3 regions of the Anoxybacillus sp. P3H1B genome follow, and region 2 is predicted to be linked to each of the others. Evidence: riboswitches for the same ligand, from Rfam matches in the RefSeq annotation. Region 2 holds a riboswitch; each other region holds the start of a gene.
What was found. Region 2 has a riboswitch for S-adenosylmethionine ahead of AT864_RS10250 (methionine ABC transporter ATP-binding protein). Riboswitches for the same ligand answer to the same signal wherever they lie in the genome.
Positions count from the first base shown of each region.

Region 1: it holds a riboswitch for S-adenosylmethionine, as region 2 does, so the genes downstream of both, AT864_RS17435 (YezD family protein) here and AT864_RS10250 (methionine ABC transporter ATP-binding protein) in region 2, are expected to answer to the same signal.
Region 3: it holds a riboswitch for S-adenosylmethionine, as region 2 does, so the genes downstream of both, AT864_RS08340 (bifunctional homocysteine S-methyltransferase/methylenetetrahydrofolate reductase) here and AT864_RS10250 (methionine ABC transporter ATP-binding protein) in region 2, are expected to answer to the same signal.

Region 1 covers NZ_LPUG01000010.1:51,344-61,582, reverse strand. Annotated here, with positions in the region: gene AT864_RS03840 (YtxH domain-containing protein) at 1-246, opposite strand, end outside; gene AT864_RS03835 (low molecular weight protein-tyrosine-phosphatase) at 269-739, opposite strand; gene AT864_RS03830 (DUF1128 domain-containing protein) at 859-1,083, shown strand; SAM riboswitch class I at 1,528-1,641, shown strand; gene AT864_RS17435 (YezD family protein) at 1,714-1,857, shown strand; gene AT864_RS03825 (phosphoadenylyl-sulfate reductase) at 1,961-2,665, shown strand; gene AT864_RS03820 (inorganic phosphate transporter) at 2,678-3,751, shown strand; gene sat (sulfate adenylyltransferase) at 3,861-5,009, shown strand; gene cysC (adenylyl-sulfate kinase) at 5,027-5,632, shown strand; gene AT864_RS03805 (nitrite/sulfite reductase) at 5,635-7,260, shown strand; gene AT864_RS03800 (DUF3906 family protein) at 7,272-7,490, shown strand; gene cobA (uroporphyrinogen-III C-methyltransferase) at 7,734-8,513, shown strand; gene AT864_RS03790 (sirohydrochlorin chelatase) at 8,524-9,270, shown strand; gene AT864_RS03785 (acylphosphatase) at 9,522-9,794, shown strand; gene AT864_RS03780 (arginase family protein) at 9,841-10,239, opposite strand, start outside.
Region 2 covers NZ_LPUG01000016.1:59,734-69,972, forward strand. Annotated here, with positions in the region: gene AT864_RS10245 (O-acetylhomoserine aminocarboxypropyltransferase/cysteine synthase family protein) at 1-1,263, shown strand, start outside; SAM riboswitch class I at 1,699-1,806, shown strand; gene AT864_RS10250 (methionine ABC transporter ATP-binding protein) at 1,891-2,916, shown strand; gene AT864_RS10255 (methionine ABC transporter permease) at 2,909-3,574, shown strand; gene AT864_RS10260 (MetQ/NlpA family ABC transporter substrate-binding protein) at 3,597-4,427, shown strand; gene AT864_RS10265 (carboxymuconolactone decarboxylase family protein) at 4,647-5,009, shown strand; gene sufC (Fe-S cluster assembly ATPase SufC) at 5,202-5,981, shown strand; gene sufD (Fe-S cluster assembly protein SufD) at 6,000-7,310, shown strand; gene AT864_RS10280 (cysteine desulfurase) at 7,310-8,530, shown strand; gene sufU (Fe-S cluster assembly sulfur transfer protein SufU) at 8,520-8,957, shown strand; gene sufB (Fe-S cluster assembly protein SufB) at 8,987-10,239, shown strand, end outside.
Region 3 covers NZ_LPUG01000012.1:212,825-223,063, reverse strand. Annotated here, with positions in the region: gene AT864_RS08375 (ABC transporter ATP-binding protein) at 1-880, shown strand, start outside; gene AT864_RS08370 (ABC transporter permease) at 900-2,021, shown strand; gene AT864_RS08365 (ABC transporter permease) at 2,023-3,168, shown strand; gene AT864_RS08360 (methyl-accepting chemotaxis protein) at 3,262-4,914, opposite strand; gene AT864_RS08355 (BMP family protein) at 4,929-5,906, opposite strand; gene AT864_RS08350 (S1 RNA-binding domain-containing protein) at 6,010-6,876, opposite strand; gene AT864_RS08345 (YajQ family cyclic di-GMP-binding protein) at 6,961-7,452, shown strand; SAM riboswitch class I at 7,682-7,785, shown strand; gene AT864_RS08340 (bifunctional homocysteine S-methyltransferase/methylenetetrahydrofolate reductase) at 7,860-9,713, shown strand; gene metH (methionine synthase) at 9,706-10,239, shown strand, end outside.

The sequences.
Region 1 (10,239 bases), on a different contig from region 2:
TTTTACCCACTCGATCATCTCTGGTGTTTTTTCAGCTACTTCTTTTATTTTTTCCGCTGTATAGACTACGTCTTCCGCAAGCTGTCCTATACTCTCGCGGCATTCATGGATTCGCTCTGGCAGCTGGCGAATCAGCTTGCCCCGTTGCCCCCATACCTCTTTCAGCGAATGCCTCGTTTCTCGATCAAGCAGCGAAACAGCTGCACCAATAACCGCTCCGATCATGATGTTTCTTGCGATTTTCATCTTCTCCTCCCCCTTTGGTTGATTATATTCCTTGTTCTTTTTTAATCGCTTCAAGCAAATGCCGGCAGCCCTTTTGGATTAGCTCGTACACTTCGGTAAAATTACCTGTATAATAAGGATCCGGTACATCAGCTATATCGCTGTCTGGAACAAAATCAAGTAAACGGCCAACAAAGCCAGCTTTATTATATCCAGCCAAGCGCTTTAAATCCTCCATGTTTTCGACATCCATCGCAATAATATAGTCAAACATCCGCAAATCCTCTTCGCCAATTTGTCTTGCCCGAATTCCTGAAAAATCAATTCCCTTCTTTGTTAAAATGCTTTGCGTTCCTTCATGAGGCGGATTGCCGATATGCCAATTCCCCGTTCCCGCCGAATCGATCATAATTTGATCTTCAAGCCCTTCTTTTTTGACCAAGTCGCGAAAAATGGCTTCAGCCATTGGTGATCGGCAAATATTCCCAAGACAAACAAATAACACTTTAATCATCACAACACATCTCCCTTCGCTATCCATTATAAACAAAATAACAGTATACATGTATATTCTTTCATTCCTTCCATATGGTACAATGACTCTATCCATCAAATTCAGAAAGGATGAGACTTTTGGATTTATCGCAAAAATCTCTTGAAAATATGGAATACATGATTGAAAAAATAAAGGAAAAGCTGAAGGTTCTCAACTTTGATGTGATGAAGTCATCCCATTTTGACGAAACGCTATATGAGGAGTTAAGAGATCTTTATGAAATGGTCATGAGAAAAAGCTCCTTCAGCCCTAATGAAATGCAAGCCATTGTCGAAGAGCTTGGAAATTTACGCAAACGATAACGAAACAAGATAGAGGCTTTTCCATGCTGGAAGCGGTGTCCGCGCCTGCTCCGTTTTTTCTATAAAAAGGCGCCTCGTCAGCTTTTTAGGTGACAGACAATGTCCAAATGGTCGTTGTCTGTCATTCTTTTAGGCATATTCTCCCGCAGATCCCGCTTAGCAAACAAAGATCGCAGCTAATCGCGGGAAGTAAAATGGAACCATTTTGAAAAATGGCCTCCCCCTCTTCTCCCTTCCTATCTTTTCCCATTTTCATAACGATCTATATGATGTTATCCCTTTTCATTCTATATTCCCCATCACATGAATGAACCTCCCCGACCAGCACTTCATTAAGAGATAGGAGACTTCTCGACAAATAATGTTAAAATGAAAAAATAAATTCCTATCGAAAAACTCGGGTTGACATTTATTCGAATTATGTTAAAATTTTAGTCAATTACATACTTATCAAGAGTGGGGGAGGGAACTGGCCCAATGAACCCCGGCAACCTACTTCAAATTCATGAAGCAAGGTGCTACGTCCATCCAAATGGGAACCATTTTGGGAGATAAGGTGAAATAGGCAGCCTCCTTTGTCTTTCCGAAATGGAAAGCTTTTTTATTTATTGACACTAAGGAGGAATCGCAATGGGAAATGAACAGCAAATCGCTGCCATTTTTACTAGAATACAAGAAATGCTGCAGTCAATGAAATTTGGCACGATCACGCTTGTGATCCAAGACGGCAAAGTGATTCAACTTGAAAAAAACGAAAAGATAAGAATTAAATAATAAGGCGCGCTGACTAGACAAACTAGAGGCGGTTTTCCCTTCTATCGTACAGAGCAAGGTGAAAACTGTCTTTTTTTACCACCAAATGAAGGAGGAAACAACCTTGCTGACTTATGACACATGGAATGGAGAAATGCCATTCTTCTCAATTGACAATGAAACAAAAGGAGCCTTAGATGTTATTCGATGGGTTTATGAGCATTATGGAGATGAGGTTGTTTATGCCTGTAGCTTCGGTATTGAGGGCATCGTCTTAATCGATCTAATCTCTAAAGTTAAACCGGACGCAACCGTTGTTTTTCTCGATACGGGTCTCCATTTTCGCGAAACATACGAAACGATTGAAAAAGTTCAAAAAAAATATCCTTCGCTTCGCATTGTAATGAAAAAGCCGCGCCTATCGCTAGAAGAGCAGGCAGAACAAATGGGAGAGCAACTATGGGTGCAGGAGCCAAATCGCTGCTGTGAAATTCGCAAAATTATCCCGCTGCGCGAAGTCTTGACAGGTGTGCCAGCCTGGATTTCTGGATTGCGCCGTGAGCAGTCTTCCACACGGAGACATGTGGAATTTCTGAATAAAGACCCAAAATTTCAATCTATTAAAATATGTCCGCTGATTCACTGGACTTGGAAAGACGTATGGAACTATGTCTATAAACATCAGCTGCCATACAACGAGCTTCATGATAAAGGCTACCCAAGCATTGGCTGTGAGCCGTGCACATCTCCTGCGCTTGATGCAAATGATTTGCGTTCAGGCAGATGGGCTGGACGCGGAAAAGTCGAATGCGGCCTCCATGAATCATAAGGAGGGGCATACATGCTTTTAGCCGTTGCTTTTGCCGTCTCCTTCTTTTTCGCCATGAATATCGGAGCTAGCGGAGCAGCCGCAGCGATGGGAGTAGCCTATGGCTCAGGAGCCATTCAGCGGAAATCCATCGCCCTCCTTCTTTGTGGTCTCGGTGTTTTTCTAGGGAGTCTTGGCGGAGGAGAAGTCGTGAAAACAATTGGTTCTGGCATCATCCCTTCGTCCATTTTAACGATTAAAATTGTCACGATTATTCTAGCAGCTTCGACTATTTCCTTATTTGCGGCCAACATGATAGGAATTCCACTATCAACAAGCGAAATTACGGTTGGTGCTGTCGTCGGTGCCGGCATGGCTTATCAAACGTTATATCTTTCTAAACTTCTATTTATTGTTTCCATTTGGATCATCATTCCAGTCATCGCCTTTACTTTTACCTTTATCGTTGGAAAATGGTTTTTGCGGCTTAAAGAAAAACATCCCTACATTGAACAGGGCATGTGGAAAAAAAGCCTGATGTCCTTGTTAATTGTGACTGGCTTTTTTGAAGCTTTTTCAGCTGGAATGAACAACGTGGCCAACGCTGTCGGCCCTCTCGTCGGCGCCAATTTGATCTCAGTGAATTCCGGCACTTTTTTTGGCGGCTTATTTGTAGCATTAGGAGCCGTTTTACTGGGCGGGCGCGTGCTTGAAACGAACGGGAAAAAAATTATTCATTTTTCTCCGTTTGAAGGATGCGCGATCTCAGGAACAGGAGCCATCCTTGTTATTCTTTCTTCCCTTTTCGGTCTGCCAGTTCCATTAACGCAGATTACCACATCCGCTATTATCGGAATCGGAACAGCCAAAACAGGAACGTACATTTGGCAAAAACGAATTGTTATTCAGCTGTTAAAGGTTTGGGTTGTTTCACCTATTTTTTCTCTTGTTATCGCTTATAGTCTTGTGAAATTACTGCTGGACAGCGATATTTACACGTTTATTGCTATTTTTAGCGTCTTTCTGTCCACCTTAGGAATCATCAGTCTCAAAAAAACAGCGACAGAAGAAAAGCGCTCTTTGCACGAACATGGCGAAGGAATTTAACATTAAATCACAGTTATCCTATCGCTTTTATAAACACAAGCGATATCAATCATTAACAACGCTTGCTAACCATAGCGGCCCTACTTACTATATTTTAGGAGGAATGAAAATGAGCTTAAGCATCCCACATGGCGGTACATTAATCAATCGTTGGAACCCGGAATATCCATTCCACTCTGTGACGAAAAAAATTGAGCTGTCCAATGCAGAATTAAGCGATCTTGAACTTATCGGTACCGGCGCATACAGCCCGCTAACAGGATTTTTAGGAAAGGAAGACTACGAATCTGTTGTGAAAACGATGCGCCTTGCTAATGGCATCGTTTGGAGCATTCCGATTACGCTTGCTGTGAGTGAACAAAAAGCAGCTGAGCTTTCCGTCGGCGAAACGGTAAAGCTTGTCCACAACGGCCACGTATACGGCGTGATGGAAGTTCAAGAGCTATACGTGCCCGATAAACAAAAGGAAGCCCTTCTTGTCTATCAAACAGAGGACTGGGATCATCCCGGAGTCAAAAAATTATTCGAAAGACCAAATGTCTACGTCGGGGGACCGATCACCCTTGTTAATCGAACAAACAAAGGACGATTTGCTTCCTTTTATTTCGATCCAGCCGAGACACGCCAACGCTTTGCTGAATTGGGTTGGAACACCGTTGTTGGCTTTCAGACGCGAAATCCTGTGCATCGCGCTCACGAATATATTCAAAAATGCGCACTTGAAATCGTCGATGGACTATTTTTAAATCCGCTTGTCGGCGAAACAAAGGACGACGATATTCCAGCTGATATTCGCATGGAAAGCTATCAAGTACTTTTGGAAAACTACTATCCGAAGGATCGAGTGTTCCTTGGCGTCTTTCAAGCAGCCATGCGCTATGCAGGGCCACGGGAAGCCATTTTCCATGCGATGGTGCGCAAAAACTTCGGCTGCACGCACTTTATTGTCGGACGCGATCACGCTGGCGTTGGAAATTATTATGGCACATATGATGCCCAAAAGATTTTCTTAAACTTTTCTCCAGAAGATCTCGGCATTACCCCATTATTTTTTGAACATAGCTTTTATTGTACAAAATGCGAGGGAATGGCCTCAACGAAAACATGTCCGCATAGCAGCGAACATCACGTGGTATTATCGGGAACAAAAGTACGAGAAATGTTGAGAAGCGGCCAAGTACCGCCCAGCACATTCAGCCGTCCAGAAGTGGTGCAAGTGCTTATTAAGGGTTTGGCAGTCCCTCATTCCGCTCGCTAACAAAGGAGGAAATCGCATTGAACACTAACGTTGTTTGGCATCAGGCGGCCGTGACAAAGGAGGAACGCCGCCAGCGCAACGGCCATCATAGCTGTATTTTATGGTTCACTGGGCTGTCTGGCTCCGGAAAATCGACAGTGGCTAACTCCGTTTCTAAAAAGCTATTTGATCTCGGCATTCAAAATTATGTGCTTGATGGAGATAACGTTCGCCATGGATTAAACAAGGACTTGGGATTCTCTGCTGAAGACCGTACTGAAAACATCCGCCGCATTGGCGAAGTGGCCAAATTGTTTGTCGACAGCGGGCAATTTGTGTTAACAGCGTTTATCTCCCCTTTCGCTCAAGACCGTACGCTAGTGCGTGAGCTGGTGGAAAGCGATGAATTTATCGAAATCTACGTAAAATGCCCGCTTGAGGAATGCGAAAAACGCGATCCAAAAGGGCTATATCAAAAAGCTAGAAACGGAGAAATTCGCAACTTTACCGGCATTGATTCGCCATACGAAGCTCCGGAAGCACCAGAACTCATCATTGACACCCACCTTCATTCCATTCATCAATGTGCCGATCAAGTGATTGCTTATTTACGCGATCGACACTTTATTAAGGAGGATTTATAAAGATGGCGTACGAAAAAACATGGGCTGCTAATCCAAAACTGAACAAAACCGAATTAAAAAAGCTAGAAAAAGACGGTTTAAAAATTTTTGATGAGATCCCGCGTTATGCAAAAGAAGGGTTTGCCGCGATTCCTCAAGAAGACTGGGATTATTTTAAATGGGCTGGATTATATTTACAACGTCCCAAAGAAGCCGGCTATTTTATGATGCGCGTCTGCGTTCCTTCCGGCATTTTAAATAATGAACAGCTTGAAGCATTAGCAGGGATTGCCCGCGATTACGGGCGTGGCCTATTTGATATCACGACACGGCAGGCCGTTCAATTCCATTGGCTGCAAATCGAACAAATTCCCGATATTTTCGAACGATTAAAGCGTGTCGGACTATCGACAGCCGGCGCATGCGGTGACATCACTCGCAACATTGTCGGCAATCCCCTAGCTGGCATCGACCCAGACGAGTTATTTGACACAACGCATATTGTTCGCGAAATCTATGAATTTTTCCAGCACAATGAAGATTTTTCTAATTTACCACGCAAATATAAAATGTCGATAAGTGCCAACGTATACAATGCAGCCAATGCTGAAATTCACTGTGTTTCCTTTATACCGGCCAAAAAAGTCATCGACGGTCAAGAAGTATTAGGTTTCCATGTAAAAGTCGGAGGCGGGTTGTCGTCGGCTCCGCATCTTGCCCAATTGCTTGATATATTTGTAGAACAAGAACGCGTAAAAGAGGTCGCCATTGCTATTACAACTATTTTCCGTGATTATGGCTATCGCGAAAAACGTCATCGTTCGCGTCTTAAATTCCTTGTCGCTGATTGGGGAGTGGAAAAATTTAAAGAAAAGCTTTTAGAATATACAGGTCTGCTGCCATCCAAAGGCGAAACGGTGCAAAAAGGCTGGAATGCCGGCTATTTTTACGGTGTACACCGCCAAAAGCAGGAAGGGCTGAACTATATCGGCTTTAACGTACCGGTTGGGCGTCTCAGCGCCGATGAAGTATTTGAGATTGCCAGAATAGCTCGCCAATATGGAAATGGCGAGGTTCGTTTTTGCAACTCACAAAATCTTGTCATTCCCAACATTCCAGATTCATATGTAGAGTCGGTACTTCAAGAAAAAATATTTGAGCGGATTACCGTGCGGCCAAAAACGTTCATTGGATACTCCGTTTCCTGCACAGGCATAGAGTTTTGCAATCTCGCATTGGTTGAAACAAAAGAGCGGATGCGTCATGTCGCAGAATACTTAGATAGCCGTTTACAACTTGACGTTCCCGTGCGCATCCATATGGTCGGCTGTCCAAACTCTTGCGGTCAAAGACAAATTGGCGATATCGGGCTTCAAGGGATCAAAATGAAAACAAAAGACAAAGGCATGGTTGAGGCGTTTGAAATTTATGTAGGCGGTACGCTGCAAAACGACGGAAAATTTAACGAAAAATTAAAAGGCAAGATCCCGGCAGAACAAATCGAAGAAGTGCTTGTATTGCTGTTCTCCTATTTTCAAGAAACAAAGCTGCCTGGCGAGACATTTCTTGATTACTTTAATCGCGTCGGCATTGAAGCGTTGCAGGCAGAATTGGATCGCATTTTAACGAATTTCAGCACAGTTGCATGAAGGTGGCGCCGATGTATTTATATCGCTTTGAAGTAACAACGCAAACAAACACCATCTATCTCGTCATTGCTGCCAGCAGTGACGAGCAAGCGTTTCGTCTTGTCGAAGTAGAGCTTGAAAAACATTTTCTGAAGGTTCCTGATTTTATCGATATTTCGCTGCATGAGAAAAAACTCATTCGCCGAGGCGGGGGGTTCGTTGTTTACAATGAACCTCGCCACCCAAGCTAGCCGTACGACGAGTGATACAAAATCACTCACTAACACACCTGTGTTAGAAAGATCAGATGAAGCAAGTTTAACGCTCATCTTTATCATGCCAATACTTTAAAACTTGGCGCTAACTTGTCCATTCATTCAATAATAGACAAATGAAGCAGCCAATATGTTTGCAGGCGTTTTGGCCAATTGACAAAGACGAAATTCATGTGCAGCAATAGAAGAATGCTTAAACAGAAAGGGCTGAACGGAAGGATGGGAAAAGTGTATTTGGTCGGAGCAGGTCCCGGCGATCCAGAACTAATTACCGTCAAAGGATTAATGTGCATCCAAAAAGCAGATGTGATTTTATATGATCGCCTTATTAATGAAGAACTGCTGACATATGCCAAAAAAGAAGCAGAATTGATTTTTTGTGGAAAACTCCCCGGCTATCATACTATGCAGCAGGAAACCATCAATCATTTCCTTGTGCGCCATGCGAAGAAAGGAAAAATCGTTGTACGATTAAAAGGTGGAGATCCATTCGTATTCGGCCGCGGCGGCGAAGAAGCCGAGATGCTGGCCAAGCATGGCATTGACTTTGAAATCGTTCCTGGTATTACGTCCGGTATCGCTGCAGCCGCTTATGCCGGCATTCCTGTGACCCATCGCGACTTCAGCTCAAGCGTCGCCTTTATTACAGGCCATCAGCGTGCCGATAGCCAAGAAGAAATCAAATGGGAAAGTCTTGCCAAAGGAATTGACACGATCGCTATTTATATGGGCATCAGCAATCTTCCATATATTCGCGATCAGTTAATCAAATACGGAAAAGCGCCATCCACTCCTGCAGCCGTGATCCAATGGGGCACGCTGTACGAACAAAAAACCGTGACAGCCACTCTTGAAACAATTGTCGAAGCTGTTCAACAAAAACAAATCGAAAATCCAAGCATGATTATCATAGGCGAGGTTGTCGCCCTGCGAGAAAAAATTCAATGGTTCGAGCAATTAAGATTCCAAGCATCATCGTTTGCTAACGAAGCATTTTAAGGAGGCGCTTATGCAGGCTGTTTTATATGTTTGTCATGGAAGCCGTCTAGCGAAAGCTTGCGAAGAAGCGATCGCTTTTGTTGAACAGTGCAAAATGTCGACCGATTTCCCGATTCAAGAAATTTGTTTTATTGAATTGGCAGACCCTGATATCGCAACAGGAATCGAAATTTGCGTAAAAAAAGGGGCAACAAGCATCATTGTCATTCCTATTTTGCTACTTGCCGCTGGACATGTGAAGCAAGATATTCCAGAGGCCATCCAAAAAGCAAGACAGCGCTACCCTTTTTTGCAAATTTTATTAGATGAACCGTTCGGCATCCATGAAAAAATGGTTTCCATCATCATCGAACGAATGATGGAGAGCGCTGTTTCGCTTCATGAGCGTGCCATGATTCTTCTTGTTGCCCGTGGAAGCAGCGATCCCGACACAAAAAGTGCGATGAAAACAATCGCCGGCATGTTGCAGCAAAAAACAAACGTCTCCCGTGTTGACGTATGCTTTCTTGCTGCAGCCGCACCATCGCTGGAGGATGCCTTACAAGCAGCTAAGCAATCCTCTTATCAAACGATTTTCGTCGTCCCTTATTTACTGTTTACCGGAGTGTTAATGAAAAAAATCGAACAGCGGCTGCGCTCTCTTACTTCTTCCGACCAGCAATGGGTCTTATGCGGCTATTTAGGGTATCATCCTTTTCTTAAGGAGCTTATTAAAGAAAAGCTACAAAAATATTCTCGGTTAACGATCGGAGTTTGAAAAGTTCCTTTCCAATCCGATTGATATATAAACGAAGGTCCTATCAAAAAAGGACGGTCGTAAACAAGTCGAACAGCAGCAAGTTTCATCGATGTGGAAAATGCTTCATTCCTCCATATCAATAAAGGCGTATTTTTCTTCTTTCAATTAAAGAAAAATTTTTTGGTCTGGACATTTATATGAGTATGGAAAATCCCTCTTCTCGTGTATGATGATAGATAGGGGACATACAAGGAGGGGGAGCAATAGGAATGAAGCGATTGCATGTGATCGTTCATGGCCGCGTCCAAGGCGTCGGCTTTCGCTATTATGCACAACATGAAGCATTAAAATGGGATTTAACCGGATGGGTAAAAAATAATGAGGATGGAACGGTAGAACTGGAAGCGCAAGGACATGAAGAGCGAATTCATCTATTTATTGATAAAATTCGCCAGGGCTCTCCGTTTTCGAAAGTGACCCATTTAGATATTCAATCCATCGATCCTATTCCAAACGAAAAAACATTTCGCATTATTTATTAAAAACAGCCCGGTTGTTTCCCAGCACCGGGCGCTATTGTATTACCATTTATTGGATAATAAAAGTTGTAGGCTGCGGATCGTACAAACAGTTATGAGCAATGCACATGTTCGCATGCTCATTTTTGCGAACCGCCTCCCGACTCACTGGATCGAATGGATAAATGGAAGCTTGCGGATACTCGCCGCATATATCGATCCCTACCACATTTTTATGAACAAACAACTCTTGCAGACAGCCAATCAAAGCGGAAAGCGGCATCGTTCCGTGATCCCAATTGGTCATGGCATCCTCCTCGCGAAGAACATCTTTATCAATGCTAATGTATACATTCTCTGTTTGAATATGGGATAAAAGAAGATTCGGAGAAACGATATTGTTTGACAAGACAATGGTCTCAGAAGAAAAAAGAGAAGACTGCCACCGTGTAGGTCCGACAATCACGGC
Region 2 (10,239 bases):
GTAAGTCCAGATCCTGTGACAGGAGCAAGAGCCGTTCCGATTTATCAATCGAACGCTTATCAATTTGCCAATACGGAGCATGCAGCCAACTTATTCGCATTGAAAGAAGAAGGGTACATTTATACGCGCATTCATAACCCGACCGCCACAGTCTTTGAGGAAAGAGTGGCACAATTAGAAGGAGGAATTGGAAGTCTTGCAGTAGCAAGCGGCATGGCCGCAATCACGCTTGCGATCTTAAATATAGCGCAAGCAGGAGACGAGATTGTGTCAGCTTCAACGCTATATGGAGGTACCTATAACCTCTTTGCCACTACCCTTCCGAAATATGGAATTAAAACACATTTTGTTGATCCCGCTAATCCGGAAAATTTCCGTGCTGCCATTACGCCAAAAACGAAAGCGATCTTTGCAGAAACGATTGGTAATCCAAGTTTGCACGTACTAGATATTGAAGCGGTAGCCAACATTGCGCATGAGGCAGGCATTCCTCTCATTATTGATAATACGTTTGCCACTCCATATCTATGCCGTCCGATTGAGTATGGAGCGGATATCGTTGTTCATTCAGCTACTAAATGGCTGCTTGGAAACGGTACAACGCTTGGCGGCATTATTGTAGACGGAGGAAAATTTAATTGGGATTCTCCTAAATTTCCGGGATTTACAACTCCGGATCCAAGCTATCACAATCTTGTGTATGCAGAAGCTTTAGGTCCGGCTGCTTATATCATTAAGGCTCGTGTGCAATTGCTGCGGGATCTTGGACCAGCGATTAGCCCATTTAATGCGTTTCAATTTAATTTAGGGCTTGAGACGCTTCATGTACGCATGAAAGAGCATATTGCTAACACGCGTCGGATTGTAGACTATTTAGATCGCCATCCGGCAGTAGAATGGGTGCTGTATCCTGGACACGAAAAGCATCCAGCCAAGAATTTGGCCGAAAAATATTTGCCGAAAGGAGCGGGAGCCGTTGTGGTGTTCGGCATTAAAGGAGGAAGAGAAGCGGGAGCGGCCCTCATTAACAACGTGAAGCTTTGGTCGCACTTGGCCAATGTAGGAGACGCCAAAAGCTTAATTATTCATCCAGCCAGCACCACGCATCAGCAGTTGAGCCCAGAAGATTTGCAGGCCTCGGGAGTTACGGAAGATTTGATTCGTCTATCGGTCGGCATCGAAAATGTCGAAGACTTAATTGAGGATTTAGAGCAAGCCATCGCCATTGCCACAGGAATTCGTTCGCTGTATTCAGAGGTGTAGAAAATAGCCGTCAACAATTGAATCGGTCATGAAGTCCATTCATATTGATAAAACAATAGTTTCAACGAGAGGTTAGAACATATTAAAAACAGGCGTGGTGATGATCCAATAAAAACCGATTAACGCCGCCCGATTCCTCGTTTTTCCGTCATAATCTGTAAACCCTTTGCTTGTCCACTGTCAGCATGTCCTTGTCATACAACGAACGTTTTGCGGACAAGATGGGTTCGCCGGCGTTCTTGTTCGAGGGAGATGCCGAAAAGGTTGTGTTAAGCCAGAGCATTTTGAATGGATCATCGGCGCTTGTGTATTGATTCTATGATTAGGAATGATTTTTCTGTTGACACCTTCCTTTATAGAATGATAGAATCACTTTTGTAATTTGTATAATTCTTAGATGAATTAAAGCATTAACTGAATAAAGGAGCGTTGCTGCTCTTATCAAGAGAGGTGGAGGGATGTGCCCTATGAAACCCGGCAACCGTCAGCATTCGACTGAAATGGTGCCAATTCACACAAAGCGTTCGCTTTGAGAGATAAGAGACAGAAATGGGAGATATTAAAACCTTTCTGTTCTCTTGAGCAGAAAGGTTTTTTAGTTGCTGGAACAAGGAAGGTGAATCGCGTTTGATTACGCTAGAAAATGTAACAAAAGTATATTTGTCAAGCCAGGGAGCGGTAACAGCTGTCAATGATGTAAATTTGTGCATTAAAGAAGGAGAGATTTTTGGCATTATTGGATATAGTGGTGCTGGAAAAAGCTCGCTGATCCGTCTTTTAAATGGCTTGGAAAAGCCTACAAGTGGGAGGGTGATGGTTGCTGGTCAAGACATCGCAAGTATTAAAGGAAGAGAATTGCGCAAGGCGCGGCAAGAAATCGGTATGATTTTTCAGCATTTTAATTTGCTTTGGTCAAGAACGGTTCGAGACAATATTGCGTTTCCTTTAGAGATTGCTGGAGTTCCAAAGGACCAGCGGTTAAAGCGGGCGGATGAACTCATTCAGCTTGTGGGTCTGCACGGAAGAGAAAATGCCTATCCATCGCAGCTCAGCGGGGGGCAAAAGCAGCGTGTCGGTATTGCGCGGGCGCTCGCGAACAACCCGAAGGTGCTGTTATGCGACGAAGCGACTTCTGCTTTGGATCCGCAAACGACAGATTCGATTCTTGAGCTTTTAGTTGATATTAATCAGCGCCTCGGATTGACTATTGTATTAATTACTCATGAAATGCATGTAATCCGTAAAATATGTGATCGTGTGGCGGTAATGGAAAACGGAAAGATTGTCGAAGAAGGAAAGGTATTGGATGTATTTCAAAATCCGCAACAGATGATAACGAAACGGTTTGTTCAACAGATTACGGAACCTGAAGAAACGAAAGGGACGATTGCTCATTTGTTCAACCAATATCCTAACGGCAAAGTTGTCCAGCTTACTTTTGCTGGCCATGCGACTGAACGGCCGCTCATCGCAGAACTGATCCGAAATTTTGAAATAACCATTAATATTTTGCAAGGGAAGATTTCACAAACCCATCAGGGCTCGTATGGAGTGCTGTTTGTTCATATGAGTGGAACGGATGAGGAAGTAGCCAGAGCGCTTGACTACATTCGTCAGCAACAAGTCGGTGTGGAGGTGATGACGAATGAGTAGCATGTTTCCTAACGTTCAGTGGGAATCGATTTGGGCGGCAGCGTCGGAAACGCTGTATATGACAGGAGTTGCTGTGGCGTTTACATTTGTATTTGGACTCATTCTAGGATTGTTGCTGTTTTTAACATCCAAAGATAATATTTGGGAAAACAAAGCCATTCATACAATCGTTTCTGCTTTTGTTAATATTTTTCGTTCTATCCCATTTATTATTTTAATTATTCTGCTTATTCCTTTTACAAAGATGCTAGTCGGTACGATTCTTGGGGCAAACGCGGCCTTGCCGGCGTTGATTATTGGCGCTGCTCCATTTTATGCGCGCATGGTGGAGATCGCTTTGCGTGAAATTGACAAAGGTGTGATTGAAGCGGCGAAAGCCATGGGAGCGACAACGGCGACAATCATCTGGAAGGTATTGATTCCTGAATCGCTGCCGGCTCTTGTCTCAGGGATCACCGTAACCGCTATTGCGTTAGTTGGCTATACGGCGATGGCGGGAGTAGTGGGCGCTGGTGGCCTTGGGAATCTTGCTTATTTAGAAGGGTTCCAACGCAGTCATAACGATGTGACCTTTGTTGCTACAGTGCTCATTTTAATCATTGTATTTGCCATTCAGCTTATCGGTGACTTTGTCACTTCCAAAATAGATAAGAGATAACAATATAAAGGAGGAAAAACAGATGAAAAAATGGTGGGGTGCATTATTAGCGGTAGTGCTTGTGCTCGCGTTGGCGGCATGCGGCGGCAAAGACGACGCACAAGGAGACCAAGAGAAAAAGGAATTAGTAGTAGGCGCATCGAATGTGCCGCATGCTGAGATTTTAGAAAAAGCGAAGCCAATTCTTAAAGAAAAAGGCGTCAACTTAAAGATTGTCACATTCCAGGATTATATTTTGCCGAATAAGGCGTTAGAGAATAAAGAAATCGACGCTAACTATTTCCAGCACATTCCTTACTTAGAGGCACAAATGAAAGAAAACGGCTATGATTTTGTCAATGCTGGCGGTATTCATATTGAACCAATCGGAATTTATTCTAAAAAATACAAAAGCCTTGAGGAGCTTCCAGAGGGAGCCACCATTATTATGAGCAACTCTGTCGCTGATCACGGGCGTATTTTGTCCATGCTTCAAGAGAAAGGACTTATTAAATTAAAAGACGGCATTGATAAAACAAAAGCCACTGTTAAGGATATTGTAGAAAATCCGAAGAAGTTAAAATTTAAAACCGATGTTGATGCCGGTTTGCTGCCACAAGTTTACCAAAACAATGAGGGCGATGCGGTCGTGATTAACGCCAACTACGCTTTAGATGCCGGATTGGATCCTGCGAAAGATCCAATTGCTGTCGAGTCGCCAAAAAACAATCCATATGTGAATATTATTGCGGTACGTAAAGGCGATGAGAATCGCAAAGACATTAAAACGCTTGTCGAAGTGCTTCAATCCAAAGAAATTCAAGATTTCATCAAAAAAGAATACAAAGGTGCTGTCATTCCAGCAACTGAGTAATACTATAAAGAAAGCGGAAGCTTCATAGCGGAGCTTCCGCTTTTTAATGTTCTCTTACTTTTGGTGTAATCAGCATGAGAAACCACGGGGCTTGATGATTATGCAACCATTTCTTCCAGATCGTTCAAGCCGATTTTTCTTTTCGATTCAGTTATATGATCTTCCCATTTTAGTCAATAATATAACCGCAGTTCTTATGATTTTGAAAGGAGCTTGAGGATGAATCAACCAACACATTCTTCAACAGAAGCGGCATTGCAGCATTATAAAGAAGGATTGGGCGCCTTCACACAGAAAATCCCCGCAGTGGCAGAGAAATTTAATGCCTTTACTGAAGCATGCTTTCAGGAGGGAGCTTTGTCGCAAAAAGAAAAGCAATTGATCGCTCTCGGGATTAGCCTAGCTACACAAGATGAATATTGTACGATTTATCATACGAAAGGCTGTATCGATCAAGGGGCGACAGAACAGGAAATCTTGGAAGCTTGCAGCGTTGCGGTAGCGTTTGCGGGAGGCGCAGCGATGAGCCAAGCGGTGACGCTTGTTCAAGAATGCATTGCCGAATTGACGACAAAACATTAGTGCAAAAGCCTCCAGAATAGGAGGCTTTTTTGATATGTTTACTTATTAAACTTTTTTATTTAAAAAGTATACTAATGGAGTTAAATGGTTGCTAATACCTTTCATTTGTTATAAGATTGTAATGAGAATAAAATGAGAATCACAATAACGATGAGATACACAAACTTCTTTTAGAAAATTGGAGGTATTTTTATGGCGGTATTGACAATCAAAGATCTTCACGTATCAGTGGAGGGGAAAGAAATTTTAAAGGGTGTAAATTTGGAGGTAAAAGGCGGAGAAATTCATGCCATTATGGGGCCGAACGGAACGGGAAAATCAACGCTATCTTCCGCAATTATGGGCCATCCAAAATATGAAGTAACAAAAGGAAGCATTACACTAGATGGACAAGACGTCCTTGAAATGGAAGTAGATGAGCGCGCGCGCGCCGGTTTATTTTTAGCTATGCAATATCCAAGCGAGATTAGCGGTGTGACGAATGCCGATTTCCTTCGTTCTGCCATTAATGCTCGTCTTGGAGAAGGGAACGAAATTTCGTTAATGAAGTTCATTCGCAAATTAGATGAAAAAATGGAGTTCCTTGAAATGAACTCTGATATGGCTCATCGTTACTTAAATGAAGGATTTTCCGGTGGAGAGAAAAAACGCAATGAAATTCTTCAGCTTATGATGCTAGAGCCGAAAATTGCGATTTTAGACGAGATCGACTCGGGTCTTGATATTGATGCTTTAAAAATCGTTTCAAAAGGTGTTAATGAAATGCGCAGCAGCGATTTTGGCTGTTTAATTATCACTCACTATCAACGATTGCTTAATTACATTACGCCAGATTATGTGCATGTGATGATGCAAGGACGCATTGTGAAATCCGGCGGTCCAGAATTAGCGCAGCGCTTAGAAGCTGAAGGATATGACTGGATCAAAAAAGAATTGGGCATTGAAGATGAAATGATTGAGCAAGAAGCGTAAGCGTTAGGAGGATTATTTATGGCAATCGAAACGAAACTACCATTCGATCAACAGTATGTGCGCACTTTTTCTGAAGGGCGCGGAGAACCAAGCTGGCTTTTAGATCTTCGCTTACAAGCTCTTGCCAAAGCAGAAGAGTTGTCATTGCCAAAGCCAGATAAAACAAAGATTGATAAATGGAATTTTACCGAGATCACACAACATTTTGTACAAAGTGCGCCGTTTGCATCTCTAGAAGAACTTCCAGAATCAGTAAAAACACTTGTTGATGCAGGCGAAGAAGCAAAAAATTTATACATTCAACGCGACCAGACACCAGCATATGTTTCATTATCGGATGACTTAAAGAAGCAAGGAGTTATTTTTACGGATATTTTCACGGCTGTGCGCGAACATGGAGAGCTTGTGAAAAAATATTTTATGCAGGATGGAGTCAAAATCGATGAGCATCGCTTGACGGCTCTTCATGCAGCGCTTCTCAATGGCGGCGTTTTTGTATATGTTCCTAAAAATGTGGAAATCAATACCCCGCTTCAAGCTGTTTATATTCATGAAACACAGGATGCGGCACTGTTTAATCACGTGATTGTCGTAGCGGAAGCGAATAGTAAACTTGCCTATGTTGAAAACTATGTTTCCATCCATGAAAATGCGAATGCAGTGGTTAATATCGTCGCTGAAGTATTTGCCCATGAAAATGCTCAAGTGATTTTTGCAGCGGTTGACCATTTGGCAAAGGGAACGACCACATATGTCAATCGCCGCGGGATCGCAGGACGCCATGGCCGCATTGAGTGGGCATTAGGATTGATGAATGATGGAAATACCGTTTCTGAAAATATTACGCGATTAATCGGCGACGGTTCTTATGGTGACACAAAAACCGTGGTGGTTGGACGCGGCGAGCAAACGCAAAACTTCACGACAAGCGTTGTGCATTACGGCAAGAATACAGAAGGCCGCATTTTAAAGCACGGCGTCATGAAGGATAGCGCGACTTCCATTTTTAATGGTATTGGCAAAATTGAGCACGGTGCTGCGAAATCAAATGCTGAGCAAGAATCGCGTGTGCTTATGCTCAGCGACAAAGCGCGCGGCGACGCCAATCCGATCCTTTTAATTGATGAAGATGATGTAATAGCGGGCCATGCTGCTTCTGTTGGACGGGTGGATCCCATTCAGCTTTATTATTTAATGAGCCGAGGCGTTCCAAAGGTGGAGGCAGAGCGTTTAATTATTCATGGATTCTTAGCACCTGTTGTCAAAGAAATCCCGCTGGAGAACGTGAAAAAGCAACTTATTGAAATCATTGAAAGGAAAGTTAAATAATGAACGTAAAAGAGGTTCGTCAGCTGTTTCCAATTTTAGACCAAGAAGTTAATGGGAAGCCATTAGTATATCTTGACAGCGCAGCTACTTCTCAGAAGCCTCTTCCGGTAATTGAAGCGCTTAATCAATATTATCGCGGATATAACTCAAACGTTCATCGCGGCGTGCACACGCTTGGAACGAAAGCGACGGATGCGTATGAAGGAGCGCGTGAAAAAGTACGCAAATTTATTAATGCAAAATCAACACAGGAAATTATATTTACACGCGGGACGACGACCGCATTAAATACCGTGGCGGCGAGTTACGGACGCGCCAATCTGCGCGAAGGAGACGAAATTGTCATCACGTATATGGAACATCATAGCAATATCATTCCTTGGCAGCAGGTGGCTAAATATACAGGCGCTACGTTGAAATATATTCCGCTTCAAGAAGACGGATCCATCAGTCTAGAAGATGTGAAAAAAACGGTGACACCGAATACAAAAATTGTTTCTGTTATGCAAGTATCGAACGTTTTAGGTGCGATAAATCCAATTAAGCAAATTGCGCAAATTGCTCATCAAAATGGTGCTGTCATGGTTGTGGATGCTGCACAAAGCGCACCGCATATGAAAGTCGATGTGCAAGATTTGGATTGTGATTTTCTTGCATTTTCTGGGCATAAGATGTGCGGTCCGACAGGCATTGGCGTATTATATGGTAAACGTTCGCTTTTGGAGCAAATGGAACCCGTTGAGTTCGGCGGAGAAATGATTGACTTTGTCGGTTTGTATGAATCGACATGGAAGGAACTCCCGTGGAAATTCGAAGGGGGAACGCCGATTATTGCTGGTGCGATTGGGCTAGGAGCCGCTATTGATTTTCTTGAGCAAATCGGTTTAGAAAATATCATGGCTTATGAACACCAATTGGCGCAATACGCGCTAGAGCAGCTTTCCGCTATTGGAGGCTTGACGATCTATGGACCAAAGGAACGTGCAGGTCTTGTCACATTCAATATCGACAATGTTCATCCTCATGATGTGGCCACGGTGCTTGATGCGGAAGGAATTGCCGTCCGTGCCGGACATCATTGCGCGCAGCCTTTAATGAAATGGCTCCATGTTTCCGCGACTGCGCGAGCAAGCTTTTATTTATATAATACCGAGGAAGACATTGATCGGTTAGTAGCGGCATTAAAGAAAACGAAGGAGTATTTCAGCCATGTCTTTTAATAACCCTTTAGATACATTGTATCGCCAAGTCATCATGGATCATTACAAAAATCCGAGAAACCGCGGCGTGCTTGAGGATGAAAATATTGATATTAATATGAACAATCCGACATGCGGCGATCGTGTCCATTTAACGATGAAGGTAGAAGACGGAAAGGTGATGGATGCGAAATTTGAAGGGGAAGGCTGTTCGATTTCGATGTCGTCTGCTTCGATGATGACGCAAGCAATTAAGGGAAAAACGATCGAAGAAGCGCTAGAGTTAGCCCATGTCTTCTCTGATATGATGCAGGGAAAGGAATACGATGAATCGCTTGATTTAGGAGATATTGAAGCGCTTCAGGGCGTTTCTAAATTTCCTGCTCGCATTAAATGTGCGACGCTTGCATGGAAGGCGATGGAGAAAGGCTTACGCTCACAGCAATGAAAGGCTTGTAAAAAAGGAGGCGAATCATAATGGCGAAAAAAATGCCAGAAATCGGCGAATATAAATATGGCTTCGTCGATAAGGATGTTTCGGTGTTTCGTGCGAAACGCGGATTGACGAAAGAGATTGTAGAAGAAATTTCGCGAATGAAAAATGAGCCGCAATGGATGCTGGAATTTCGCTTAAAAGCGTTAGATATTTTTTATAGCTTACCAATGCCACAATGGGGTGGCGATTTATCAAGTTTAAATTTTGATGAAATTACGTATTATGTAAAGCCATCAGAAAAATCAGGGCGTTCATGGGATGAAGTGCCTGCGGAAATTAAAGCGACATTTGATAAATTAGGCATTCCAGAAGCGGAGCAAAAATATTTGGCAGGGGTATCAGCGCAATACGAATCCGAAGTGGTGTACCACAACATGAAAGAAGACCTTGAAAAGCTCGGTGTGATTTTTAAGGATACGGATTCCGCTCTTAAAGAAAATGAAGATATTTTCCGAGAGCATTGGGCAAAAGTGGTGCCGCCAACAGACAACAAGTTTGCAGCGCTTAACTCGGCAGTGTGGTCGGGCGGCTCGTTCATTTATGTTCCGAAAGGAGTGAAAGTGGAAACTCCGTTGCAAGCATATTTCCGGATTAACTCGGAAAACATGGGACAATTTGAGCGTACATTGATTATTGTCGATGAAGGCGCACATGTGCATTATGTGGAAGGCTGTACCGCTCCGGTGTATACCACAAACTCGCTTCACAGCGCCGTTGTGGAAATTATTGTGAAGAAGGGTGCGTACTGCCGCTATACAACAATCCAAAACTGGGCCAACAACGTCTTTAACCTTGTAACGAAGCGTGCGGTTTGCGAAGAAAACGCAACAATGGAGTGGATTGACGGAAATATTGGCTCTAAATTAACGATGAAATATCCGGCTGTGATTTTAAAAGGAGAGGGCGCGCGCGGTTTGACGCTTTCCATTGCGATCGCTGGAAAAGGCCAGCATCAAGATGCCGGGGCGAAAATGATCCATTTGGCGCCAAACACATCTTCGACCATTGTTTCTAAATCTATTTCTAAGCAGGGCGGAAAAGTAACCTATCGCGGAATCGTCCACTTTGGTCGAAAAGCATCAGGCTCTCGCTCCAATATTGAATGTGACACGCTCATTATGGATAATCAGTCTACTTCTGATACCATCCCATACAATGAAATTTTAAATGACAACATTTCATTAGAGCACGAAGCAAAAGTATCAAAGGTATCAGAAGAGCAACTGTTCTATCT
Region 3 (10,239 bases), on a different contig from region 2:
TAATATGTCCTTAACCGTAGCAGAGGGGGAAATATTTGGATTTCTGGGGACAAACGGAGCTGGAAAAAGCACGACCATCAACATGATCTCTGGGCTTTTGCGTGCCAATTCTGGAGAAATTAAAATCCTTGGCAAAGATATACACAAGCACAGCCGATTTGCCAAAAAAAATATCGGTATCGTTCCACAAGACATCGCGATTTATGAAGATTTGACAACATACGAAAATGTTAAATTTTTCGCAGGTCTCTATGGGCTGCGCGGTACCCAACTTCATGAGCAAGTAGAAAAAGCATTAGAGTTTGTCGGGTTAAGCGATAAACATAAAAGCTATCCGAAAAGCTTCTCCGGCGGAATGAAAAGACGATTAAACATTGCTTGCGCGATCGCCCACCGGCCAAAGCTCATCATTATGGATGAACCAACAGTAGGAATCGATCCGCAATCAAGAAATTATATTTTAAACTCTGTAAAAAAATTGAATGAAATGGGATGTACGATTATTTATACAAGCCACTATATGGAGGAAGTTGAAGAAATTTGCTCTCGTATTGCGATTATCGATCACGGCAAAATCATCGCTGAAGGAACAAAAGAGCAGCTCAAAGCCATTATTACCAATACAAAAGATGTTTGGATTGAAATCAAACCGATGGAAACGATCGATTTAAATAAAATCGAAGCCATTAGCGGCGTAAAAGCTGTCCAAATGGAGGAAAACCTAATGAAAGTCAGTTCGGATGTCAGTGTCAACAACTTAAACGACATCATTCAATGCCTCATTAACGACAAAGTAGAAATCCGTTCACTTAAAGAACAATCGCCAAATTTGGAAACTGTGTTTCTGACTTTAACCGGAAGAAGTTTAAGAGATCATTAATGCAAAGGAGGGATGTTTTTTGAATATCATTCGTATTGCGTTCAAAGAAATAAAAAGCGATTTTCGCGATATACAAACACTTGTTTTTATGCTGGCATTCCCGATTGTATTAATGCTCATACTAGGAACGGCTTTATCTAATACCTTTAATACTTCCACTTCTGTTGGCGAGATCCATGTATTATATAAAGATCAAACATCCGGAGAATTTTCAGGCTATGTTCGTCAGTTTATGAAGGAAGCCAAAAAATCCGCTCTTCATTTTAAACGAATCTCTGGCCAGCTTGATGCAAAAAAAGAGGTACAGCAAGGCTATTATGATGGATATATGACAATTACCAATGAACAAATCCAGCTATATGTAAACGATACAAACTCGATCAAAGGGAGCGTTATTCAAGGAATGGCTGCCGCATTTGCCGATCAATATAACATCGCCACAGCCGTCGCAAAAGTAAAACCCGAGCAAGTACAGCTGTTAATGAACAACAAAGTACAAAATGATTATATAAAAGAAACGTCTCTGCATTCGAAAAGACAGCCAGGCGCGATGGACTATTATGCGATTGCTATGACAACGATGATCGCCCTTTATGGAGCCTTGTCAGCAAGTTATTTAATTCGGGGGGAAAGAACGCGCAAAACGGCAGATCGATTATTGGCAGCACCAGTCCATAAATTTGAAATTTTTATTGGAAAAATATTTGGAAACATGGTTGTGAATTTTCTTTGTGTCGCCATTGTCATTACGTTTAGTAAATTCGTCTTTAAAGCCTATTGGGGACATCATCTTGCTCTAGTATATCTTGTCGTATTTACAGAAGTATTATTTGCGATTAGCTTGGGTCTTGGGATCAGCTATATCGCAAGAACAGAAGGAGCGACCAGAATGATTCTTATGATTGTTATACAGCTAGCGTCTTTCTTGGGCGGAGCGTATTTCAAAATAGAAGCTACAGGCCCAATGGAAAAATTGATAACGAACCTCTCCCCTCTCACATGGGTCAATACAGCTCTTACAAAAATCATTTATTTAAACGATGTATCAGCCGGTTCTTTCGCCATGCTGCTAAATGTCGGATTGGCAGCGTTGTTTTTGCTGATCGCTGGGACGGCGTTCACAAGACAGGAGGGATTATAATATGCAAGATGTGATGTGGTTGGTGAGACATACATTAAAAAAGACGTTTAGTAATAAAAAAAATATTTTATTGTATTTTGGCACACCGCTTATCGGCATTATCATATCCCTGCTTGTCTACAGCGGTTCTAACGAAAAAAATGTACACATCGGCATTGTCAATAACGATCCTCATTATATGACGAATGACACGATCCATTTTATCAAAGGGTTAGAACATCTTTCTGTAACGAACATTAAGGAATCAGAAATAGACGATCAAATCACATCCGGCAAGCTCGATTGCGTGCTTGTTTTTCATCCAGGCTTTTCTAAAAGTGTCCAGCAAGGACGACCCGACCATCTGCAAATTGTTTCGATTCATGGCTCGGAAATTACCGGTTTCATCAAATCGTACCTATATCACTACATCAATAATATTAGTGCGCTCGGAAAAATAGCTAACGGGGATGAACGCACATTTTTGCAAATGTACGAACGCTACCAGCAATCGCCGTTTCGGACATCGGTCCATTCGTTGAAAGATACATCGAAAAATATCGGCATGACCTATCAGACCATCGGATATTTGCTGATGATTATGCTTTTTTCAGCGGGCAATTTAGCGGAAATGATCGTGAAAGAAAAAGAGAATCGAACATACTTCCGATTATTATCCGCTCCTATTAATGGAAAAAGATACGTATTGTCAAATATCATCGTCAACATGATTGTGATGACCGGACAGATTATCCTTACATTAGTGATAATGGATCGAGTATTTCACATAAAAACAAATATTGCTTTTTGGCAAATGGCCGTTGTTCTGATGTTATTTTCACTAGTAGCCATCGGCATCGCTTTTATAACGGTCGCTTTTGCAAACAGCTCTGCTTCAGCAGGAGCGATGCAAAACTTGATCGTTGTTCCTACCTGCATGCTTTCAGGATGTTTTTGGCCAGCGGATATTATGCCTACTTTCGTACAAAAAATAGCTAATTTTCTGCCGCAACGCTGGACGCTGGATGCGTTGTTAAAATTACAGCAAGGCCATTCCTTTGGAAGCTTATATTTGAATTTGCTCATTATCCTCGCATTCGCACTGATCTTTTTCCTCATCTCGGCCTATAAGTTTGGAAGAAATAACAACGTTAATAATTTTGTATAATAGGTTTCTTAAATGTACTAGAGACAACCTTTCAGCCTTAAAACAAAAGTTCTCCACCTAAAAAACGTGGAGAACTTTTGTTTGATGATAAATTTACTCCATGCGGAACTTTGTCATCACTGTATGCAATTCATCCGTCAATTGACGCAGCACCGCCACTTTTTCTACCATTTTTTCAAAAGCGACGAGCTGTTCAGACATCGAAGCAGCAATTTCCTCGCTGCCGGCCGCCGATTGTTCGACAACCGCGCTAATGCTTTCCACATTTTGCAGCACGCTCTCGCCCAATTGTTTAGAGGCAGCCACATCTGCTACGAGCTCCTGAATATCAGCCGATATCCCAATCACCTTGCTTTCAATTTCACGAAAAGCTTCTGCTGTTGCTTCCGTTGACCGAGATTGCTGTTCAGCAATTTTCACTCCTTGCGTAACCGCAGATGAAACAGAAGCGACCCCTTGTTTAATGTGAGAAACAGTGGCAAAAATTTGCTTCGTTGCTTGCGCAGACTGCTCGGCAAGCTTGCGCACTTCTTCTGCCACTACCGCAAATCCTCTTCCCGCTTCTCCTGCACGGGCTGCTTCAATGGCCGCATTTAACGCAAGCAAGTTCGTTTGCTCCGCCATCTCCGATACAGCCTTTGCCATTTGTTCAATATCCGCTGCATGGCTAATAAACTCTTGTGTTTCCCTCTCGATCAGCGCTGTCGCTTCAGCGTTATCGCGGATCAACTTCATTTGCTCCCCAATCGCCTTTTGTCCGTTGCGAATCGCTTCTACTGCGACTTCGCTGTACTGAGCCGTTTGTTCCGTCCGTTCAGCGGTTTGTGCAAACGTATCATCCATTTTTTCGATAAGCAATACCGCTTGCTGCAGTTCTTCGGAAATACTTTGAGCGCCGGCTGATAGCTCATTCGTAGATAAAGCAACCTGCTGGTTAATTTCTGTGAGCATTTTATTTTCTTGTTCAATCTCTTTAGCAAATGTTTCAACACGCCGGCTTGCGGAATCTACGGAATGTAGCAGCCGCTGCAGCTCATGGACCATTTGGCTGAATGAAGTGTTGAGCTCGCCGATTTCATCATGATGTTTATAGGAAACAGGCTCAACAAGCAAATGGCCGCTCGCTATTTCTTTCGCGTTGGCCGCTAGATGCTCAAGAGGTTTAGTAATAGAACGTGTGAGCCGTAAACTGCTTGCGCCAGCCAATCCAAGAAGCACCATACTTCCAATGATTGCCGTCCACACCACAAAGCGGATTTGTGCTTGCATCTCTTGCTGTAATTGTTCATAAAAATCATTTGCAGCCAACTTTAAACCATATATATCATTCATAGCCCCTTCGATTCGCATCGCTTGCCGTCTGGCCTCAGACGCATCAAGAGTGTTCAAAGCTTCAATGGATTGCTCATGTACATTGGAAAATTTGGCCGTTGCTTTTTCCAATAAAGCTTGAAAATGGTTTTGCTTTAACATCTTCTTCAGCTTACGAATGAGCTGCTCTGTTTGCTGAACTTGTTCAATGGCCCCCTGCTTATTTCCTTCTGTCATATTGTAGGCAAAGTTATTTAAGCTTTGTTTCGTTGATTTCATGCTCGCTTCTAGCTCCTGAACAGTGAGAAGCACGGGCACAATATCTTTGTTGGTCGCTTGAATCGACAGCATATTGACAATAATAAATCCCATCATGCCGATCGAAAGCAAAATCGAAATCGTGGCATGAAGCCATAGCTTTTTCCGAACCGTCATCGTTATCCCCTTTTCTATTCCTTCGTTGTTACTTCACCATTTTCAATTTTTTGCTTCCATTGTTCGATCAATTTTTGTTGCGGCTCGCTCCATGCCATCACGCGAATCGGCGCAAGTCCGACGCCATTTTCCTTAAGGCCCAGTTGAACCGCCCCTTGTGGCATTTCGCCTTTTTGCACATATTGCTGTAAAATCGTAAACAGCGCCACATCCACATTTTTCACCATTGATGTGACAACCGCCTTTTCCGCATAAAAATATTGGTCGCTGTCAACGCCAATAGCATACTTTCCTTGCGCCTCCGCTTCCTTTAACACTCCCACGCCCGTAAATCCAGCGGCCGTATATACGACGTCGCAGCTGCCTTTAAACATTTCTCCCGCAAGCTTGGCGCCAAGCTGATCATTTCCAAAATCCCCGGCATACACCACGCTCACAGAAGCTGAAGGCTTTAAGGCATGAACCCCTTTTTCAAAGCCGTCGGCAAATTTGTGGATAAGCGGTACATCGTCTCCGCCAATAAAGCCAACCTGATTCGTTTTGGTCGCTAACGCCGCGACTACTCCGGCTAAAAAGCTTCCTTCATCTTCCTTAAACGTAATCGAAGTCACGTTTTTCAAATTGGACACAGCATCCACTAGAATAAAATGCTGCTTTGGATATTGCTTCGCTACTTTTTCCAAATCCTCTTGCACCATGAATCCGAGGCCGATGACAATATCATTTCCCTCTTCGACCAATTCTTTTAGCCCTTGCTCATACGTTTTCGTATCCTGCAATTCGCGATAATCGAACACAATGCCAAGCTCGTTGCGCGCTTTCATCAATCCATTGAAAGCAGAATCACTAAACGATTGATCTCCAAGTCCGACGTCAGACAACATAATACCGACTTTTACTCTTTCTTTTGTTGTGGCCGTTTCCTGCGCTGAACATCCTGAAAAAAGGCACACGACCACCATCATAACAATGATAAGACGTAGTTGCTTCATCGATTTATCCCCTTATGCTGTAATCTATCCACTATTTTTATCGGCGATATAGGGGCATCTTTTTAGCCCTGCACAAAAAAAGCGGAGTATTGTACCCCCGCTTCTATTCTTCCTTATGCTTGATATAAGTCCAGCCATTTTCTTGATAAATCCTATCTTCTTTCATAAGCCGTCCCAATGCTCTTTTAAACGCGGCTTTACTCATTTGAAAGCGCGCTTGAATATCCTCTGCATTGCTTTTATCATGATAGGGCATGGCCCCTCCTCTGCTTTCAAGGTAACGATAAATCATTCCTGCATCTTCGTCGATGCTTTCGTGCTTGCGCGGCAGCAGCGACACATTCATTGTACCGTCTTCTTTGACAGCGATGACACGCCCTTCGACCACTTCGCCAAGACGCGGTTCTCTCCTGCGTTGAGATTCGTGGATAAAACCGATATAACCCACATCTGAGATCATAGACGCTCCAGCTTTGATCACACGATATATGCGACCGCGCACATTTTGATTAAAGACGGACTCCGAAGCTTTCGTAGCAAGCTGCCGGATTGTTTCCTCATCCGCCAAGTTAGCCAACAAGCGCCCTTTCCGATCTGTCTTTAACGAACAATATAACTGATCCCCTCGCTGTGGCCATAGTGACAAAAGAGGAGGCAAATCATCGCTAGACACAAGCACATCTTTTGATATGCCAATGTCAACAAAAACACCGAGCTTTGGAACAACATCAACCACCTCCACCCAATGATATGTATCCTTTGTTATTTTGGGTGATTTCATTGTAGCGCTCAACCGTCCTTGATGGTCGTGATATAAAAAGACATGGACCTCTTCTCCGATTGCAAGCGGACGGTCTATCTCCGCTTGATGAAGCAACACTTCTTCCTGACCGCTCGCTAAAAACCAGCCAAACGGAACCTCCCGCTTTACGGTTAATGTTCTTATTTCTCCTGGTATAAGTTGTTTCATGGATGCATCTTCCTTTTTATTGTTTATCATGCTACATTTTACTATAATAAGAACGAAATGACCAAATTTTACTGGAGGTAATATATGTCAAAAGAAAGCTCATTTGATATCGTATCCAAAGTAGATTTATCTGAAGTTACTAACGCCATTCATATCGCCATGAAGGAGATTCAAAACCGCTACGATTTCAAGGGAAGCAAAAGTGACATTTCCTTAGAAAAAGACGAACTGATCCTCGTTTCCGACGATGAATTCAAACTTGAGCAATTGAAAGATGTATTAATCGGCAAACTGATTAAGCGCGGGGTCTCTATCAAAAATATTCAATACGGAAAAATAGAACCAGCCTCAGGAGGAACGGTCCGTCAACGTGCCAGCCTTGTTCAAGGCATTGACAAAGATCATGCGAAAAAAATTAATACGATTATTAAAAACACAGGCTTAAAAGTAAAAAGCCAAGTTCAAGAAGATCAAATCCGCGTCAGCGGCAAAAGCAAAGATGATCTGCAAAAAGTGATCACAGCGATCCGTGAAGCTGATTTGCCGATTGATGTACAATTTGTCAACTATCGATAGGGGTTTGTGCGCTTCGTCTTAACAGCCTAATTCCTCCGAATTAGGCTGTTTTTATAACCAAAATGCGAACTATAGATTTCCCGGCGTAAGTCCACAAACTTTGCCTGATCGTCGCCTTTTGAGCGCTGATCCGTTCCATCTAAAAAATAATCAAAATTTGCAGTTGAATATTTTCTAAAAATTATTTAAATTATAAATAACGTATTGATTGAAAATTGCATACTCATTTTTCTTATCAAGAGAGAGGGAGGGACTGGCCCTGTGAACTCTCAGCAACCTGACCGTATGTCAAGGTGCTAATTCCAGACAGGCTTGATGCTTGGAAGATAAGAAGGAGCAACCCAAAGTCTTCTTCTTATTTTTAGAAGGCTTTTTTTATTTTTTAAGAAGACGAAGGAGTGATACGCATGGGATTTTTAGAAGAATTGCAGAAACGAATCATCATCGCCGATGGGGCGATGGGAACTTTATTATACTCCCATGGAATTGACCGATGTTTTGAAGAATTGAATCTCTCCAAACCAGAAGATATTATCCATATTCATGAAGCTTATCTTGACGCTGGCGCAGAAGTCATTCAAACCAATACATATGGCGCAAACTATATGAAGCTAGCACGCTATGGATTGGAGGACGATGTAAAAGAAATCAACCGCGCAGCTGTAAAGCTAGCGAAACAAGCGGCCTCAGGCCGTGCCTATGTTCTTGGAACCATCGGCGGTCTTCGCACATTCAAGAAAAGCGCCATCACTCTTGAAGAAGTGAAACGGACGTTTCGGGAGCAGTTGTACGTGCTTTTGCACGAAGAAGTAGATGGAATTCTGCTTGAAACCTATTACGACTTAGAGGAGCTTCAAACGGTGCTCGCCATCGCCCGAAAAGAAACAACATTACCGATTATCGCCCATGTGACCCTTCACGGTGTTGGCGTGCTGCAAGACGGGACTCCGCTCAGCGATGCGCTTTCCCAATTGGAACAATTGGGGGCCGATGTAGTTGGATTAAATTGCCATCTTGGTCCGTATCATATGATTCGTTCTCTTGAAGCCGTGCCGCTTCCCAGCACCGCATTCCTTTCCGCTTATCCGAATGCTAGCCTTCCAGATTATCGCGACGGCCGCCTTGTTTATGAAACGAACGCCGAATATTTTAAGGAAACGGCTCTCTCCTTTCGCGAACAAGGCGTCCGCCTGATCGGCGGCTGCTGCGGAACGACTCCTAAACATATTGCGGCGATGGCACAAGCCTTGATTGATCGCACGCCCATTCAAACGAAACAAGTGAAACAGCAGCAAGCAAACATCTCGATTCCATCAGCAGAGCCAAAATCTGAACCGCCTTTAGAAGATATCGTAAAAAAACGGCGGTCGGTCCTTGTTGAATTAGATCCGCCGAAAAAGCTGGGCATCGGAAAATTTTTGGAAGGAGCGAAAGCGCTCAAAGAAACGAATATTGATGCCCTAACACTGGCTGATAATTCTTTAGCTACTCCGCGCATCAGCAATGTCGCGCTCGGAACCCTTATTAAGCAACAGCTAGGCATCCGTCCGCTGATCCACATTACATGCCGCGACCGCAATCTGATTGGTCTGCAATCTCATTTAATGGGATTGCATACACTTGGCATTACGGATGTACTTGCTGTCACCGGAGATCCATCCAAAATCGGCGAATTTCCTGGCGCAACATCTGTGTATGATTTGTCATCATTTGATTTAATTCAGCTGATTCGCCAATTTAATGAAGGGATTTCCTACTCCGGTCAGCCGCTTGGGCAAAAAACCAACTTCTCTATCGCTGCGGCCTTCAATCCGAATGTCCGTTATTTAGATAAAGCGGTGCAGCGGCTTGAGAAAAAGATTCAGTGCGGCGCCCACTACTTTATTTCGCAGCCGCTCTATTCCGAACAAAAAATCGAAGAGGTATACGAGGCAACGAAACATCTTGAAGCGCCGATTTATATCGGTATTATGCCGCTTACAAGCGCACGTAACGCCGACTTTCTGCATCACGAAGTACCGGGAATCACGTTATCGGACGATATTCGTTCCCGAATGGCGGCTTGCGCCCATGATCCGATTCAATCGTCGAGAGAAGGAATTGCCATCGCCAAATCGCTCATCGATGCGGCTTTTGATTTATTTCGCGGCATTTATTTAATTACGCCGTTTTTGCGCTATGAAATGACAGTCGAGCTCGTCCGCTATATTCAAGAAAAAGAACGTTCGATTTCAGAAAGGAAGGTACTTCATCATGGCTAGCCAACTGTATAATCAGCTGAAAAAGAAAATTTTAGTAATGGATGGAGCAATGGGAACGATGATTCAAAGCGCCGAGCTTACAGCTGCTGATTTTGGCGGCGAATCATACGAAGGATGCAATGAATATTTATCTGTGACCTCCCCTCACGTCATTGTACAGATTCACGAAGCCTATCTTGAAGCGGGAGCCGATATCATTGAAACCAATACGTTCGGTGCTACCAGCATGGTGTTAGACGAATATGGGCTCGGCCATATGGCGCTTGAATTAAATATAGAAGCAGCCAAGCTGGCTAAGCGGGCGGCTGAACGCCATTCCACTTCAAGCTGGCCGCGGTTTGTCGCCGGTTCGATGGGTCCAACAACGAAAACCCTTTCTGTTACCGGGGGGACAACATTTGCCCAACTTGTAGCCGCCTATGAAGAGCAAGCGCGCGGCCTATTAATCGGCGGCGTCGATCTTCTGCTTTTAGAAACGTGTCAAGATACACTTAACGTAAAAGCGGGTTTTATCGGCGTTTCACAA